DNA from 3 places in the Streptomyces sp. NPDC002520 genome. Region 1 is predicted to be linked to each of the others. Evidence: riboswitches for the same ligand, from Rfam matches in the RefSeq annotation. Region 1 holds a riboswitch; each other region holds the start of a gene.
The links. Region 1 has a riboswitch for cyclic di-AMP ahead of ACWD5D_RS12850 (NlpC/P60 family protein). Riboswitches for the same ligand answer to the same signal wherever they lie in the genome.
Positions count from the first base shown of each region.

Region 1 (5,115 bases):
TCCGTGCCTCGGCCGCCCAGCGCCGCCGATGCCGCACCAGCCGTACGACGAAGGCGGCGGCCGGCGCCACCCAGGCGACGCAGGCCGGCACCAGGACGATCAGGGACGGCGTCCCGGCGCCCGCCAGGTGCAGGCCGACCGACACGATTCCGGTCGCCATCACGGCGGCCCCCGTCGCCGGCGGACACTCCGTCCACCACGCGCGCAGAGCCGAGACGCCGATCATGCGCCCGATGGTAGAGCGTGGCTACGCGCGCGTGCCCTGTGCGGGCTCCACGCGCGCGTGGAGCCCGAGAAGGACCTGGAGCGAAGCCAAGTAGCGCGCGGTCAGGCCGGACGCACCACGCTGTGGATGATCGATCCGCCGGCGTAGTAGATCGACTCCTCGCGGACGTACTCGCCGGGCTTGGGGGCGTGGATCATCATGCCGTTGCCTATGTAGATGCCGACGTGGCTGAGGTCGTCGTAGAAGAAGATCAGGTCTCCGGGCTGCGCGTTGGAGAGGGAGACCGTGGTGCCCGCGTTGACCTGGTCGTAGGTGGTGCGCGGCAGGCTCACGCCGGCGGCCTTCCAGGAGGCCTGGGTCAGGCCGGAGCAGTCGTACGAGCCGGGGCCGGTCGCGCCCCACACGTAGGGCTTCCCGATCTGGGCACGGGCGAAGGCGAGCGCCTTGTCGGCCTTGGAGGTGGACGTCCCGGTGGACGTCGAACCACCGGACGTCGAACCGCCCGACGTGGACGAGCCGCCGGAGCTCGACGAACCGCCCGACGTCGACGAGCTGCTGTCCTGCTGCGCCTTCTCCTGCGCCGCCGCCTTGCGCGCGGCCTCCTCCTGCGCCGCCTGCTTCTTCGCCAGCTCCGCCGCCTTGTGTGCGGCCTCCTCCTGCTTCTGCCGCTCGATCGCCGCGAGCCGTGCCTTCTCCTCGGCCGTCAGCTTGGACAGCAGATCGCGCGCGGAGGCGAGCTTCTTCTGCACGGTGGCCTTGGCCGTCTGCAGCTCCTGCTGCGACTCGGAGAGGGTCTGGAGGCTCTGGGCGGCCTCCCGGCGCTTCTTCATGGTCGCGGACTGCTCGGTGACGAAGTCGTCGACCGCGATCTTCTGCCGTGACGTCAGCCGGTTCATCAGCTGGCTCTGGTCGAAGTAGTCCTGCGGGTCGTTGGCGAGCAGGAAGGTGGCGGTCTCGGGCGCGGCGGCACCGGTCCGGTACTGGGCGGCGGCGAACGTGCCCAGCTTTTCGCGCGCCTGGTTCAGCCGGTCGGTGCGCTGGGCGACGTCGTCGCGCAGGGTGTCGACGCGCTTGCGCTGGTTACCGGCCCGCTCCTTGGCGGCGTTGTACTTCTCGGTCGCGGACTCCGCCTGGCGGTAGAGGTCGTCGACCTTCTTCTCGACCTCCTCCACGCTCGGCTTCCCGCCGGCAGAGGGGGCGGCGCCGGCCGGCTGGGACAACACGGCCACTGAGGTGAGGGCGGCGGTGGCGAGCATGGGGGTGCGGAGACCCGCTCCGAGTGTGCCCGCGGGACGCGGCTTGCGGTGCGACGCCAAGGGAGGCGACTCCTTCCGTGTGCCGCCTACCGGGTTAGCTGTCGGGTTCGGGCGGGTGGTTCGGAAGGCTTGCCCTACGGCTCTCGTCCCGGGTGGAACGTGGGCCGATTCACCCCAGGGAACGGTGGGTCCCCGGCTCCGTGCGCCGTGCAGCGACGCGATGGACTCGGCGGAGGCCGCGCGACCCGGCGACGTTCGCCGGAAACGGGCGTGCGGCCCGACGGGCAACCTAGCCAACTCGTGTGACTCGTGTGAAGGTTGGTGCACCATATGTCCGATACATTTTCGTGACCTTGTCGTGGGAACGCTCCCGAGTCACGAGGTGATTCCGCTGGGTGAGGACTTGGCGGCCGCCCGAGCCCCGGAGGACCGCACCGGGACCGGGAAGATCAACTGTCTGCCGAAGCGGCCATGTTCCCGATGCGGCGACTTGTTGTCGGTGCGGCGCCCTAGACTCGGAGAGCGATGAGCAGCCTCTTTGACGACAGCTTCCTGGCGGACCTCCAGACCCCTCGCGGGCATGAGGGGGAACCCCCGCCGCCGCCCGAGGACGATCATGCTCCGGAGCCGCTTCCGGACGATCTGTTCGGCGGGAAGTTCGACGTGCCGCCGGACCGGTGGGGGTCCCCCCGCTCGAGCGGAGCCGAGAGTGGGGGAGGGTACTACCGCGACGGCGCCCCCCGGCCCGCCCTCGACGCGGCGGCACTTCTGGAGGGGCTCAACGAGAACCAGCGCGCCGCGGTCGTCCACGCCGGCTCCCCGCTGCTCATCGTCGCCGGCGCCGGCTCCGGCAAGACCCGTGTGCTGACCCACCGCATCGCCCACCTGCTCGCCGAACGGAACGTGCACCCGGGCCAGATCCTCGCGATCACCTTCACCAACAAGGCCGCGGGCGAGATGAAGGAGCGCGTCGAGCAGCTCGTCGGCCCGCGCGCGAACGCGATGTGGGTCATGACCTTCCACAGCGCGTGCGTCCGCATCCTGCGCCGTGAGTCGAAGAAGCTCGGCTTCACCTCGTCCTTCTCGATCTACGACGCCGCCGACAGCAAGCGTCTGATGGCCCTGGTCTGCCGCGACCTGGACCTCGACCCCAAGCGCTTCCCGCCCAAGTCCTTCAGCGCCAAGATCAGCAACCTCAAGAACGAGCTGATCGACGAGGAGGACTTCGGCGCCCAGGCGACCGACGGCTTCGAGAAGACCCTCGCCCAGGCCTACGCGCTCTACCAGTCGCGGCTGCGCGAGGCCAACGCGCTCGACTTCGACGACCTGATCATGACGACGGTCAACCTGCTGCGCGCCTTCCCGGACGTCGCCGAGCACTACCGCCGCCGCTTCCGGCACGTCCTGGTCGACGAGTACCAGGACACCAACCACGCCCAGTACGCCCTGGTGCGCGAGCTGGTCGGCACGGGCGACCGCGCCTCCGAAGCCCCTCCGAACGAGTACGACCTCCCGCCCGCCGAACTGTGCGTCGTGGGTGACGCGGACCAGTCGATCTACGCCTTCCGGGGCGCGACCATCCGCAACATCCTCCAGTTCGAGGAGGACTACCCGAACGCGACGACGATCCTGCTGGAGCAGAACTACCGCTCCACGCAGACCATCCTGTCCGCCGCCAACGCGGTCATCGAGCGCAACGAGTCCCGCCGCCCGAAGAACCTGTGGACCAACGCCGGCCAGGGCGCGGGGATCGTCGGCTACGTCGCCGACACCGAGCACGACGAGGCCCAGTTCGTCGCCGACGAGATAGACCGCCTCACGGACGCGGGCGAGGCCAAGTCCGGCGACGTCGCCGTCTTCTACCGCACCAACGCCCAGTCCCGTGTCTTCGAAGAGGTCTTCATCCGCGTCGGCCTGCCCTACAAGGTCGTCGGCGGCGTCCGCTTCTACGAGCGCAAGGAGGTCCGGGACGTCCTGGCCTACCTGCGCGTCCTCGCCAACCCCGAGGACTCGGTGCCGCTGCGCCGCATCCTCAACGTCCCCAAGCGGGGCATCGGCGAGCGCGCGGAGGCGATGATCGACGCCCTCTCCCAGCGCGAGAAGATCAGCTTCCCGCAGGCGCTGAAGCGAGTGGACGAGGCATACGGCATGGCCGCGCGCTCCACCAACGCGGTCAAGCGGTTCAACACGCTGATGGAGGACCTGCGGACGATCGTGGAGTCCGGCGCCGGACCGGCGACCGTCCTGGAGGCCGTCCTCGAACGCACCGGCTATCTCGCCGAACTTCAGGCCTCCACCGACCCGCAGGACGAGACCCGCATCGAGAACCTCCAGGAACTCGCCGCCGTGGCCCTGGAGTTCGAGCAGGAGCGCGAGGAGGGGGAGCAGGGCACGCTGGCCGACTTCCTGGAGAAGGTCGCCCTGGTCGCCGACTCCGACCAGATCCCCGACGAGGACGAGGACGGCTCCGGTGTCATCACGCTGATGACCCTGCACACCGCCAAGGGCCTGGAGTTCCCGGTCGTCTTCCTGACCGGCATGGAGGACGGCGTCTTCCCGCACATGCGCGCCCTCGGCCAGACCAAGGAGCTGGAGGAGGAGCGGCGCCTGGCGTACGTCGGCATCACGCGCGCGCGGGAGCGGCTCTACCTCACGCGGTCGACGATGCGCAGCGCCTGGGGCCAGCCGTCGTACAACCCGCCCTCCCGCTTCCTGGAGGAGATCCCGCCGGCCCACGTCGCGTGGAAGCGGACCGGGGCGCCCGCGACCAAGTCCTCCGGTCCGACCTCCGGGATCGCCGCGTCGCTCTCCTCGTCCCGCTCGCGCTCGTCGGCGGCGGGCGCGTCCGGGTTCGCCACCCGGCGCGCCTCCGAGAAGCCGGTGGCCTCCCTGGCCGTCGGCGACCGGGTCACCCACGACCAGTTCGGGCTCGGCACGGTCGTCGCGGTGGCCGGCACGGACGACAAGGCCCAGGCCACGATCGACTTCGGGGACGGCAAGCCGAAGCGGCTGCTGCTGCGGTACGCGCCGGTGGAAAAGCTGTAGGGACAGCCGAACGACGTGAGCCCCCGCCGGGTGAGGCGGGGGCTCGCGTCGTCAGTTGCTCAGGTCGGGTCCAGACCGTGGCTGCGCAGCCACGGCAGCGGGTCCACGGCTGCTCCGCCCGCCGGTCGTACCTCGAAGTGCAGGTGCGGACCGGTGGAGTTGCCCGAGTTGCCGGAGTAGGCGACCGGCTCGCCGGCCTTGACGACCGTACCGGCGGCGACGCGGTAGCTGGAGAGGTGGCAGTACCAGGTCTCCGTGCCGTCCTTGGCCGTCACGATCATCATGTTGCCGTAGGCGCTGTTCCACTTCGTGGAGACGACGCCGTCGGTCGCGGACAACACGGTGGTGCCGTACGAGACGGGGAAGTCGATGCCCGTGTGCACGGACATCCAGTTCACACCCGCCTGCCCGAAGTAGGCGCTGAGCCCGCGCTGCAGGACCGGAAGCGCGAACTTGGGGCGCAGCCGCTCCTTGAGCGCGGCCTCCGCGGCGGCCTTCTTCTTCTCCAGCGCCTGCTGCGTCCTGAGGTCGATGCGCTCCTGCGTCCGGCTGGCCCGGTCGGCGAAGTCGTCGGCGCCCGCGGAGACC
Region 1 is NZ_JBSFXG010000007.1:70,105-75,219, forward strand. It holds gene ACWD5D_RS12845 (SLAC1 family transporter) at 1-226, opposite strand, end outside; gene ACWD5D_RS12850 (NlpC/P60 family protein) at 328-1,542, opposite strand; cyclic di-AMP (ydaO/yuaA leader) riboswitch at 1,551-1,707, opposite strand; gene pcrA (DNA helicase PcrA) at 2,008-4,527, shown strand; gene ACWD5D_RS12860 (M23 family metallopeptidase) at 4,587-5,115, opposite strand, start outside.

Region 2 (5,115 bases), on a different contig from region 1:
CCCCGGTCACCCCTCCGCCGCGGCGGTGCAGCCGGGACAGCAGCGCGATGCCGATGGCGCCGGACTGGGCGAACATTCCGATGCGTCCGGGACGGGGCATCTCCGGGGCGAGCGAGGCGTTGAGCCGGACGTCCGGGGCGGTGTTGATGACGCCGAAGGCGTTGGGGCCGATGAGCCGCATGCCGTACGCGCGCGCGTGCCGGACCAGGGCCCGCTGTCGCTCGCGCCCCTCGGGCCCGCTCTCGGCGTACCCGGCGGACAGCACGACGAGGCCCTGCACTCCGTGCTCCCCGCACTCGGTGACCACGGCCGGTACGTGCTCGGCCGGCACGGCCACCACGGCGAGGTCCACGGGTCCCCCGATGTCCCGCACCGAGCGGTACGCCGGCACGCCGTCGACGTCCTTGAGGTCGGCTGGGAACGCCTTGTTCACGGCGTGCAGCGGGCCGGTGTAGCCGGCGTCCCTGATGTTGCCGAGGACGCTGCGGCCCACCCCGCCGGGCGCGCGGCCGACGCCGACGACGGCGACGGATCGGGGGGCCAGCAGCCGCCGTACCGAGTGGGCCTCGGCGCGCTGCTCCCGCGCGCGCTGCACGGCGAGGGAGCGGTCGGTGGGTTCGAGGTCGAACTCCAGGCGGACGACGCCGTCCTCGAAGCTGCGCTTCTGGGTGTACCCGGCGTCCGTGAACACCTTGATCATCTTGGTGTTGGCGGGCAGCACCTCGGCCGTGAAGCGGCGGATGCCGCGCTCGCGGGCGACGGCGGCGATGTGTTCCAGGAGGGTGGAGGCGACGCCGCGGCCCTGGTGGGCGTCCTGCACGAGGAAGGCGACCTCGGCCTCGTCGGCGGGTGCGGAGGCGGGCATTCCGTCGGCGCCGACGCGGTCGTAGCGTACGGTGGCGATGAACTCGCCGCCGATGGTGGCCGCGAGTCCCACCCTGTCCACGAAGTCGTGGTGCGTGAAGCGGTGGACGTCCTTGGCGGACAGGCGCGGGTACGGCGCGAAGAAGCGGTAGTACTTCGACTCGTCCGAGACCTGCTCGTAAAAACTGACCAGGCGGCCGGCGTCGTCGACGGTGATGGGCCGGATGCGCGCGGTGCCCCCGTCGCGCAGCACCACGTCCGCCTCCCAGTGGGCGGGGTACTCGTGCCGGTCCTGCCGGTCCGCCGGGGTCTGCATGGGCCCCAGAGTACGGCTCGCCAACGACAACGGCGCGAGGCAGTCTGTGGGGAACGGAAGCCGGACCGAGGCCGCGGTCCGGCGACACGCCCGGGTCGGACGAAGGTCCGCTCCGGGCACGCTTCACGGTATGGGAAACTGGTCTAGACAACCCTGGGAAACTGAAGGGCAGCATCACATGGCTGAGCGCCGCGTCAACGTCGGCTGGGCCGAGGGTCTCCACGCCCGCCCCGCCTCCATCTTCGTCCGAGCCGCCACGGCCGCAGGCGTCCCGGTGACGATCGCCAAGGCTGACGGCAACCCCGTCAACGCGGCCTCCATGCTGGCTGTCCTGGGACTGGGCGCCCAGGGGGGCGAGGAGATCGTCCTCGCCTCCGACGCCGAGGGCGCGGACGTCGCCCTGGACCGTCTGGCCAAGCTGGTCTCCGAGGGCCTCGAGGAACTGCCCGAGACCGTCTGAGCACCGACGCACGGAACGCGGAAGCCGCGTCGCCCTTTGCGGGCGGCGCGGCTTTCGTGCTTCACCGAAGGCTGCACGGACGACTTGACAGGAAATCGCGTAAATCGCGGACGCACGAGAATTCGGGCAGCAGAAATACACCCCCGCAGAATTACTCTTCTTTGTATACGGCGGCGATGTTAATGCCGTGGGCGCGACATGTTTACGGCATGTTGCGAAGTCCTCACGCGCCCCTGGCGGTCCGTGCCGCCGGAAAAGCGCAACCGGTGCGCGAGTGCCGCGCGCTCGGTGTGCAGCGCCGTGACCGCCCGCGCGCGCTCGCCGTCGCCGCGCGCCACCGCGTCCACGATGGCGCCGTGCTCCGCCCAGGACTCCACCGGGCTCGGCGGCGCGTCCACCGTGTACATCCAGGCGATCTTGTGCCGTAGCTGGGTGAGCGCCGAGGTCAGCGCCTGGCTGCCGCAGGCCTGGGCGAGCGTCTCGTGGAACCAGCCGCCGAGCGAGCGCAGATCCTCGCTGCGGCCCCGGTCGGCCCGCTCCTGACCCAGCCTGACCAGGCCGCGCAGCACCTTCAGGTGGGCCTCGGTGCGCCGCTGCGCGGCCCGGGCGGCACCGAGCGGCTCCAGCAGCAGGCGCATCTCCAGCAGGTCGGCGGCCTCCTGCTCGGTCGGCTCGGCCACGCACGCGCCGGCGTGCCGCCGGGTCACCACGAAGCCCTCGGCCTCCAGGGTGCGCAGGGCCTCGCGGACGGGGACGCGCGAGACGCCGTAGCGGCGGGCGAGGACTTCTTCGGTGAGGCGGCTGCCGCGCTCGTGGACACCCGTGACGATGTCGTCCCGGATCGCCGTGCACACCGAGTGTGCCGGAATACGCATGACCGACCTCCGTCTTAATCCCCGCGAAACGTCGACGATGGACGTCTGTTCAGTGACTGTATTCCAATCAGCGGGAATTTCCGACGGCGGGCCAGAATCCATGGATATTTTTTGGCCAGCCGACCGGGGAAGCGGTACGGGATACGGCGAAAGCCCCGACTCGGGTGAGCCGGGGCTTTCGGGGTGCGGTGCGTTTCGCGGGGCCGTCGCTTCAGAACGCCGTGCACTCCGTCGCTTCAGCACACCATGTGCTTCGGCATGCCGCGCGGGACCGTCAGACGGCCACGCCGTGCTTGCGGAGGTAGGCGACCGGGTCGACGTCCGAGCCGTACTCGGGGGTCGTCCGGGCCTCGAAGTGCAGGTGCGGGCCGGTGACGTTGCCGGTCGCGCCGGACAGGGCGATCTGCTGGCCCGGGACGACCCGCTGGCCCACGCTGACGCCGATGGACGACAGGTGACCGTACTGGGTGTACATGCCGTCGGCCATCCGGATCACGATCTGGTTGCCGTATGCCCCGCCCCAGCCGGTGGAGACGACGGTGCCCGAGCCGACCGCGTGGACCGACGTCCCGCTGGCCGCGTGGAAGTCGATGCCGGTGTGGGAGCCGGAGGACCACAGGGAGCTGCCCGCCATGTAGCCGGTGGAGACGTACGAGTGCGCGATCGGGGCGACGAAGGCGTTCAGGCGCTTGCGCTCCGCCTCGCGGGCGGCGCGGACCTTGGCCTCCCGTGCCTCCTTCGCACGCTCGGCGGCTGCCTCGGCGGCGGCCTCCTCGGCGGCCTTCCGCTCGGCGGTGGCCTTCTGGGCGGCGGCCTGCGCGTCGATCTCCTCGGCGAGCGTGTCGCTGACGGTGATGACGGGAGTGAGACCGGTCTGCTCGACGGAGTTCTCCGCGGCGACGGCGGGTGAGGCCGCGAGGGTACCGACGACGCCGGTGGTGGTGGTGAGGGCCGCGATGCCAGCCGCCTGAGCGGTGGTGCGCTTGACCCGGCCGGGCTTGCGATGCTTCCCGGAGGCGCACATGAACGCCATGAAGTGGCTGGTCCTTTCCTTCCCTCTCGCCTACCGGGTTAGCTGACGGGTTCGGAGCAGGAAGGTCTCCTACGGACTCCCTCGCTCACGCGCGGGCGTCCGATTCACCCCAGGGACTGCGGTTGGGTCCCCGGCTCCCCTGGCTCGCGCCGTACGGGGACTCGGCGATGACTGTCCGGTGCCGCGGGCGCGGCGCACTGCCTGACGAACAGCCCGGAAGACGCTAAAGGGGGCGGCTCGCGATGCCCAAACGGATCCGGGTTTTTGTAGCGCATCCCACAGAGCAGACAGGCAACCTCCATACCAATCCGGACATCTGGGGAACGTTGCCTCAGCACGCCGCAGAACAGCACGGGCCCTGACGACCCGTCGGTCGCCAGGGCCCCGTGTACAGCCCTGCGCGCGGCCGCACACGCGCGTGCGGCCGTCGCCGTGCTCCGCGGTCCCTACTCGGCGGCCACGACGGTGACTTCACCGATGCCGAGCGCCTCGACCGGCGCCTTGATCTGGGCGGCGTCACCGACGAGGACAGTCACCAGGCGGTCCACCGGGAAGGCGTTCACGACCGCCGCGGTGGCCTCCACGGTGCCGGTGGCGGCCAGCTGCCGGTACAGCTGCGCCTGGAAGTCGTCGGGCAGCTGCTGCTCGACCTGGTCGGCCAGCGTGCTCGCGACGGCCGCCGCGGTCTCGTACTTCAGCGGCGCCACCCCGACGAGGTTCTGCACGGCGACGTCCCGCTCGGCGTCGGTCAGGCCCTCCGCCGCGAGCGTGCGCAACACCGTCCACAGGTCCTCGAGCGCGGGACCGGTGTTCGGGGTGTCCACGGAGCCGCTGATGGCGAGCATCGAGGCGCCCCCAGCCCCTCCGGCGGAGGCGGGAGCCACAGAACGGAGGACCTGCCCGAAGGCCCGCACACCGTAGGTGTAGCCCTTCTCCTCGCGCAGGACCCGGTCCAGGCGGGAGGTGAGGGTGCCGCCGAGGCAGTAGGTGCCGAGCACCTGCGCGGGCCACACCCGGTCGTGCCGGTCGGGGCCGACCCGGCCGATGAGCAGCTGGGTCTGGACGGCGCCGGGCCGGTCCACGATGACGACGCGGCCGGTGTCGTCGGCGGACACCGGCGGCACGGGCCGCGGCGCGCCGGGGGTGCCGGTCCAGGCACCCAGGGTGTCGGCGAGCAGCTCGTCCAGGTCGGTGCCGGTGAGGTCGCCGACCACGACCACGGTGGCCGTCGCGGGGCGCACATGGCGGTCGTAGAAGGCGCGTACGGCGGCCGCGTCGATCTTCTCGACCGTGTCCTCGGTGCCCTGGCGCGGGCGGGACATGCGCGAGGTCGCCGGGAACAGCTCCTTGGAGAGTTCCTTGGCGGCCCGGCGGGAGGGGTTGGCCAGCTCGTGCGGGATCTCGTCCAGGCGGTTGCGGACCAGCCGCTCGACCTCGCTCTCGGCGAAGGCGGGCGCGCGCAGGGCGTCGGACAGCAGACCCAGGCCCTTGGCCAGGCGGGAGGCCGGGACCTCCAGGCTGATCCGGACGCCGGGGTGGTCGGCGTGCGCGTCGAGCGTGGCACCGG
Region 2 is NZ_JBSFXG010000001.1:127,678-132,792, reverse strand. It holds gene ACWD5D_RS00550 (bifunctional acetate--CoA ligase family protein/GNAT family N-acetyltransferase) at 1-1,180, opposite strand, end outside; gene ACWD5D_RS00545 (HPr family phosphocarrier protein) at 1,359-1,640, shown strand; gene ACWD5D_RS00540 (GntR family transcriptional regulator) at 1,820-2,515, opposite strand; gene ACWD5D_RS00535 (M23 family metallopeptidase) at 2,790-3,548, opposite strand; cyclic di-AMP (ydaO/yuaA leader) riboswitch at 3,561-3,725, opposite strand; gene ACWD5D_RS00530 (M16 family metallopeptidase) at 3,995-5,115, opposite strand, start outside.
Region 2: it holds a riboswitch for cyclic di-AMP, as region 1 does, so the genes downstream of both, ACWD5D_RS00535 (M23 family metallopeptidase) here and ACWD5D_RS12850 (NlpC/P60 family protein) in region 1, are expected to answer to the same signal.

Region 3 (5,115 bases), on a different contig from region 1:
CCCGCCGTGTCGCCGAGTTCGCGCCCCGGGTGCAGGAGCTGACCGACCAGCTCATCGGCCGGTTCGCGGCGACGGGCTCCGCCGACCTCATCCACGATTTCGCCTTCCCGCTCCCCATCTACGCCATCTGCGACCTGCTCGGTGTCCCGCGCGAGGACCAGGACGACTTCCGGGACTGGGCGGGCATGATGATCCGGCACGGCGGAGGTCCGCGGGGCGGTGTCGCGCGGTCGGTCAAGAAGATGCGTGGCTACCTCGCCGAACTCATCCACCGTAAGAGGGAGGCGCTGCCCGCCGAGCCGACCCCGGGCGAGGACCTGATCTCGGGCCTCATCCGGGCCTCCGACCACGGCGAGCACCTCACCGAGAACGAGGCCGCCGCCATGGCCTTCATCCTCCTGTTCGCCGGCTTCGAGACGACCGTCAACCTCATCGGCAACGGCACGTACGCCCTGCTCACCCACCCCGAGCAGCGCCACCGCCTCCAGCGTTCCCTCGCCGCCGGGGAGCGGGACCTCCTGGAGACCGGAGTGGAGGAACTCCTGCGCTACGACGGCCCCGTGGAGCTGGCCACCTGGCGGTTCGCCACCCGGCCGCTCACCATCGGCGGGCAGGACGTCGCGGCCGGCGATCCGGTGCTCGTCGTGCTCGCCGCCGCGGACCGCGACCCGGAGCGGTTCGCCGACCCGGACGTGCTGGACCTCGGGCGCCGCGACAACCAGCACCTCGGGTACGGCCATGGCATCCACTACTGCCTCGGTGCCCCGCTCGCCCGGCTGGAAGGGCAGACCGCGCTGGCCACCCTGCTGACCCGGCTGCCCGACCTGCGGCTCGGGGCGGATCCGGCCGATCTGCGCTGGCGCGGCGGGCTCATCATGCGCGGTTTGCGCACGCTTCCCGTGGAGTTCACGCCGGTCTCCTGAATCCGGCTCGCGGAGAAAACATGAGAGACGTTCAACTGCGTGATCTTCATGTGATCTGTGCGGCATGAACTTGTGACAGGCGATCGTCTGCCGATACGTTCACCCATCAGTGTGGCGGCCGGGCAACGTCCGCCGCGCCGGATCTGCCGTCGCTCGAAAGGCCTCCGTATGCTCCCCGGGAACGGTCGTCACCGTCGCCCCCGCCAAGCTCCGGCGCTCATCGTCGCGGCCGGAGTGACCGGCTCCGCCATCGCCATCCCGCTCCTCGGCGCCGCGAGCGCCCACGCGGCGGACGGCACCACCTGGGACAAGGTCGCCGAGTGCGAGAGCGGCGGCTCCTGGAGCGCCGACAACGGCAACGGGTACTACGGCGGCCTGCAGATCTCGCATGAGGACTGGGTCAAGTACGGCGGCACCCGGTACGCCGAGAACGCCGACCAGGCGAGCCGTTCGCAGCAGATCGCGGTCGCCGAGAAGATCCTTGCCGACCAGGGCACCACTCGCTGGGCCACCTGCGCCCTGCTCTCCGGGATGACCTCCGGCTCCGGTTCCGCGGACGCCGACACGGACGCCGGGGACTCCGACTCCCAGGGCTCGGGCAAGGGGCACTCCGGCCCCTCCTCCTCCGACTCCGACTCCCAGGGCGGCTCCGACTCCGGTAAGAAGTCCGACTCGTCCAGTTCATCCGATGAGCCGGGTTCACCGTCTTCGTCTTCCCCGTCCGACCCCTCGGTGGGTGCGACGGTCACGCCGTCCCCGGGTGTGAGCGAGGGTGCCGGTTTCGGCGGAGCCTATGAGGGTGCGGATGCCCACAAGTACGACAAGTCGACCTTGCCCGACTCCGGTGCGACACAGGGGGGCGAGGATTCGGCCGGCTCCGACCCTGTGACCGACGACTCGGGCAATTCGTGGCAGACCGGCGCTTCTTGGAGTCTGGTCGACACCGGCGCCCTCGACAGTGGCGGACGTCACCGTGGCGGTAGTGCGGACGAAAGCGTGACAAACGGTCAGAACGACCGCTCCGCGGGCCGCCACGCCTCCCGTGACGCGGACGGCTACACCGTCCGCGAGAACGACACGCTCGCCTCCATCGCCGACTCCCTTGACGTCGACGGCGGATGGCGCGCGCTGTACGCCCAGAACAAGAAGATCGTCGGCGCCGACCCGAACCACATCGCCCCCGGTCAGACCCTGCACATCGGTTCCTGAGAGGGCGGCGGACGGGGGGAGTTGGCGCCCCATTTCAGGCGCTGATGTCCGTTTTGGTGAAAGTGTGGGATGAGTCTCAGAAGCCCTGATCGTCTTTGAAATTCCGCCGAACGCCTGTCTACGGTCAAGGCCGCTCGTCACCACGAGCCCCGGCATCGCAACGCCGAATCCTGCCAGCGGTTGCCCGGGAACAGTCGACGCGTCACGCGCCGTAGGCAGGAGCGGGGGACCCAAGGTAAGCGCCGGATCCGGCAGTTGATGCCGCGACCGGCTTGGGGTGGAGCCGCGCCTTCCGGAAGACGGGAGGGGCGGCCGGGCAACTCAACCGGCCCGAACCCGACAGCTCACCTCGTAGGCGTCGGTGAGGGGATCGATCCATGCTGTTTTCCGGCAAGGGCAAGCACCGTCTGCCGTCCAAGGCCGTTCGCGCCGTCACGCTCGCCGGTGTCGCCGGCGCCGTCGTCGCCGCCCCGCTGATGGCGGCCGGCAACGCATCCGCCGCCACCGCCACCGAGTGGGACAAGGTCGCCCAGTGCGAGTCCGGTGGCAACTGGTCCATCAACACCGGCAACGGCTACTACGGCGGTCTGCAGTTCTCCGCCTCCACCTGGGCCGCGTACGGCGGCTCGGCCTACGCCTCCCGCGCCGACCTGGCCTCCGAGCAGCAGCAGATCACTGTCGCCGAGAAGGTCCTCGCCGCCCAGGGCAAGGGCGCCTGGCCGGTCTGCGGCACGGGCCTGTCCAGCACCCCCTACGGCGGCTCCGCTGCCGCCGCCCCCGCGAAGCCGGCCCCCGCCAAGCCCGCCGCGCCGAGCACCACCACCCGCTCCACCGACCGGCAGGCCGCCTCCCGCTCGGCGGACCGCCCGGCCGCGAGCAAGACCGTCACCACCCCGACCGGCAAGAAGGTCAAGAAGGGTGACGGCGAGTACAAGGTGGTCAAGGGCGACACCCTCAGCACCATCGCCGAGAAGCACGGTGTCAAGGGTGGCTGGAAGAAGCTGTTCGACCTGAACAAGGGCATCGTCGAGGACGCCGACCTCATCTACCCGGGTCAGCAGCTGCACCTGAAGTGACACAAGGCTCCGGCCGCCCCCGTCCCCACGGACTCCCGTCCCGGCGCGTGTTCCCCCGTACGCGCCGGGACGGGGTTTTTCATGAACCCCCTTTGTTCCGTTCATAAACAATGGGTACCGTCTGACTGTCTCTCCCGTCCACGGGACGGTCGGTCGGTGGCCGACGCCCCTGGGACGGTTAGGCTCTAGTCGCAAGGCACACCAGCCCCGCACTTCCAGCGTCACATCCATGAAGGAGATGCTCGTGCCGTCCATCGACGTCGTCGTAGCCCGGGAAATCCTGGACTCCCGAGGCAACCCCACGGTCGAGGTCGAGGTCGGCCTCGACGACGGCAGCACGGGTCGTGCCGCCGTTCCGTCCGGCGCCTCCACCGGCGCCTTCGAGGCCATCGAGCTCCGCGACGGTGACCCCAACCGCTACCAGGGCAAGGGCGTCGAGAAGGCCGTCCTCGCCGTCATCGAGCAGATCGGCCCGGAGCTCGTCGGCTACGACGCCACCGAGCAGCGCCTGATCGACCAGGCCATGTTCGACCTGGACGCCACCGACAACAAGGGCTCCCTCGGCGCCAACGCCATCCTCGGCGTCTCCCTCGCCGTCGCCCACGCCGCCTCCGAGGCCAGCGACCTGCCGCTGTTCCGCTACCTGGGCGGCCCGAACGCGCACCTGCTGCCGGTGCCGATGATGAACATCCTCAACGGCGGTTCGCACGCGGACTCCAACGTCGACATCCAGGAGTTCATGATCGCCCCGATCGGCGCGGAGTCCTTCTCCGAGGCGCTGCGCTGGGGTGCCGAGGTCTACCACACCCTGAAGAAGGTCCTGAAGAGCAAGGGCCTGGCCACCGGCCTCGGCGACGAGGGCGGCTTCGCCCCGAACCTCGGCTCCAACCGCGAGGCCCTCGACCTCATCCTCGAGGCCGTCAAGCAGGCCGGCTACGTCCCCGGAGAGCAGATCGCGCTCGCGCTCGACGTCGCCGCGTCCGAGTTCTACAAGGACGGCAAGTACGAGTTCGAGGGCAAGTCCCGCTCGGCCGCCGAGATGACCGAGTACTACGAGGAGCTCGTGGCGGCCTACCCGCTCGTCTCCATCGAGGACCCGCTGTTCGAGGACGACTGGGCCGGCTGGAAGGTCCTCACCGACAAGCTCGGCGACAAGGTCCAGATCGTCGGCGACGACCTGTTCGTCACCAACCCGGAGCGCCTGGCCCGCGGCATCGAGGAGGGCACCGCCAACGCCCTGCTCGTGAAGGTGAACCAGATCGGCTCGCTCACCGAGACCCTGGACGCCGTCGAGCTGGCCCAGCGCAACGGCTTCAAGTGCATGATGTCCCACCGCTCCGGCGAGACCGAGGACGTCACCATCGCCGACCTGGCCGTCGCCACCAACTGCGGCCAGATCAAGACCGGCGCCCCGGCCCGCTCCGAGCGCGTCGCCAAGTACAACCAGCTGCTGCGCATCGAGGAGATCCTCGACGACGCCGCGGTGTACGCCGGCCGCAGCGCGTTCCCGCGCTTCAAGGGCTGAGAAGCCGCAGAGCCGAACGGCAACCCGGGCTAAGTCTCAGCCAGTCGTACGTACGTCCCCGTACGCGGTCCCGTACCGTGTCCGGGGACGTACGCACGTGAAAGGGGAGGCGGAGAGCCAGATGGCCGTGAAGAACGGGGACCGTTTCTCCACCACGACCAGGCTCAGACTGCTCGGGGAGCAGACGGCTGCCCGGGTCTACCGCTCCCAGACCAAGCGCCAGGCCCGCCGCTCCCGGCTCACCGGCCGCGCGGCCCTGCTCGCGCTGGTGCTGTGCTCGCTGGTCGTCGCGCTCGCCTATCCGATGCGGCAGTACGTCTCCCAGCGCGCGGAGATCGCCGACCTCCGGCGCCAGCAGGAGCAGGCGCGCGAGCGGGTCGAG
Region 3 is NZ_JBSFXG010000011.1:145,845-150,959, forward strand. It holds gene ACWD5D_RS18100 (cytochrome P450 family protein) at 1-923, shown strand, start outside; gene ACWD5D_RS18105 (transglycosylase family protein) at 1,092-2,132, shown strand; cyclic di-AMP (ydaO/yuaA leader) riboswitch at 2,330-2,505, shown strand; gene ACWD5D_RS18110 (transglycosylase family protein) at 2,510-3,208, shown strand; gene eno (phosphopyruvate hydratase) at 3,447-4,733, shown strand; gene ACWD5D_RS18120 (FtsB family cell division protein) at 4,855-5,115, shown strand, end outside.
Region 3: it holds a riboswitch for cyclic di-AMP, as region 1 does, so the genes downstream of both, ACWD5D_RS18110 (transglycosylase family protein) here and ACWD5D_RS12850 (NlpC/P60 family protein) in region 1, are expected to answer to the same signal.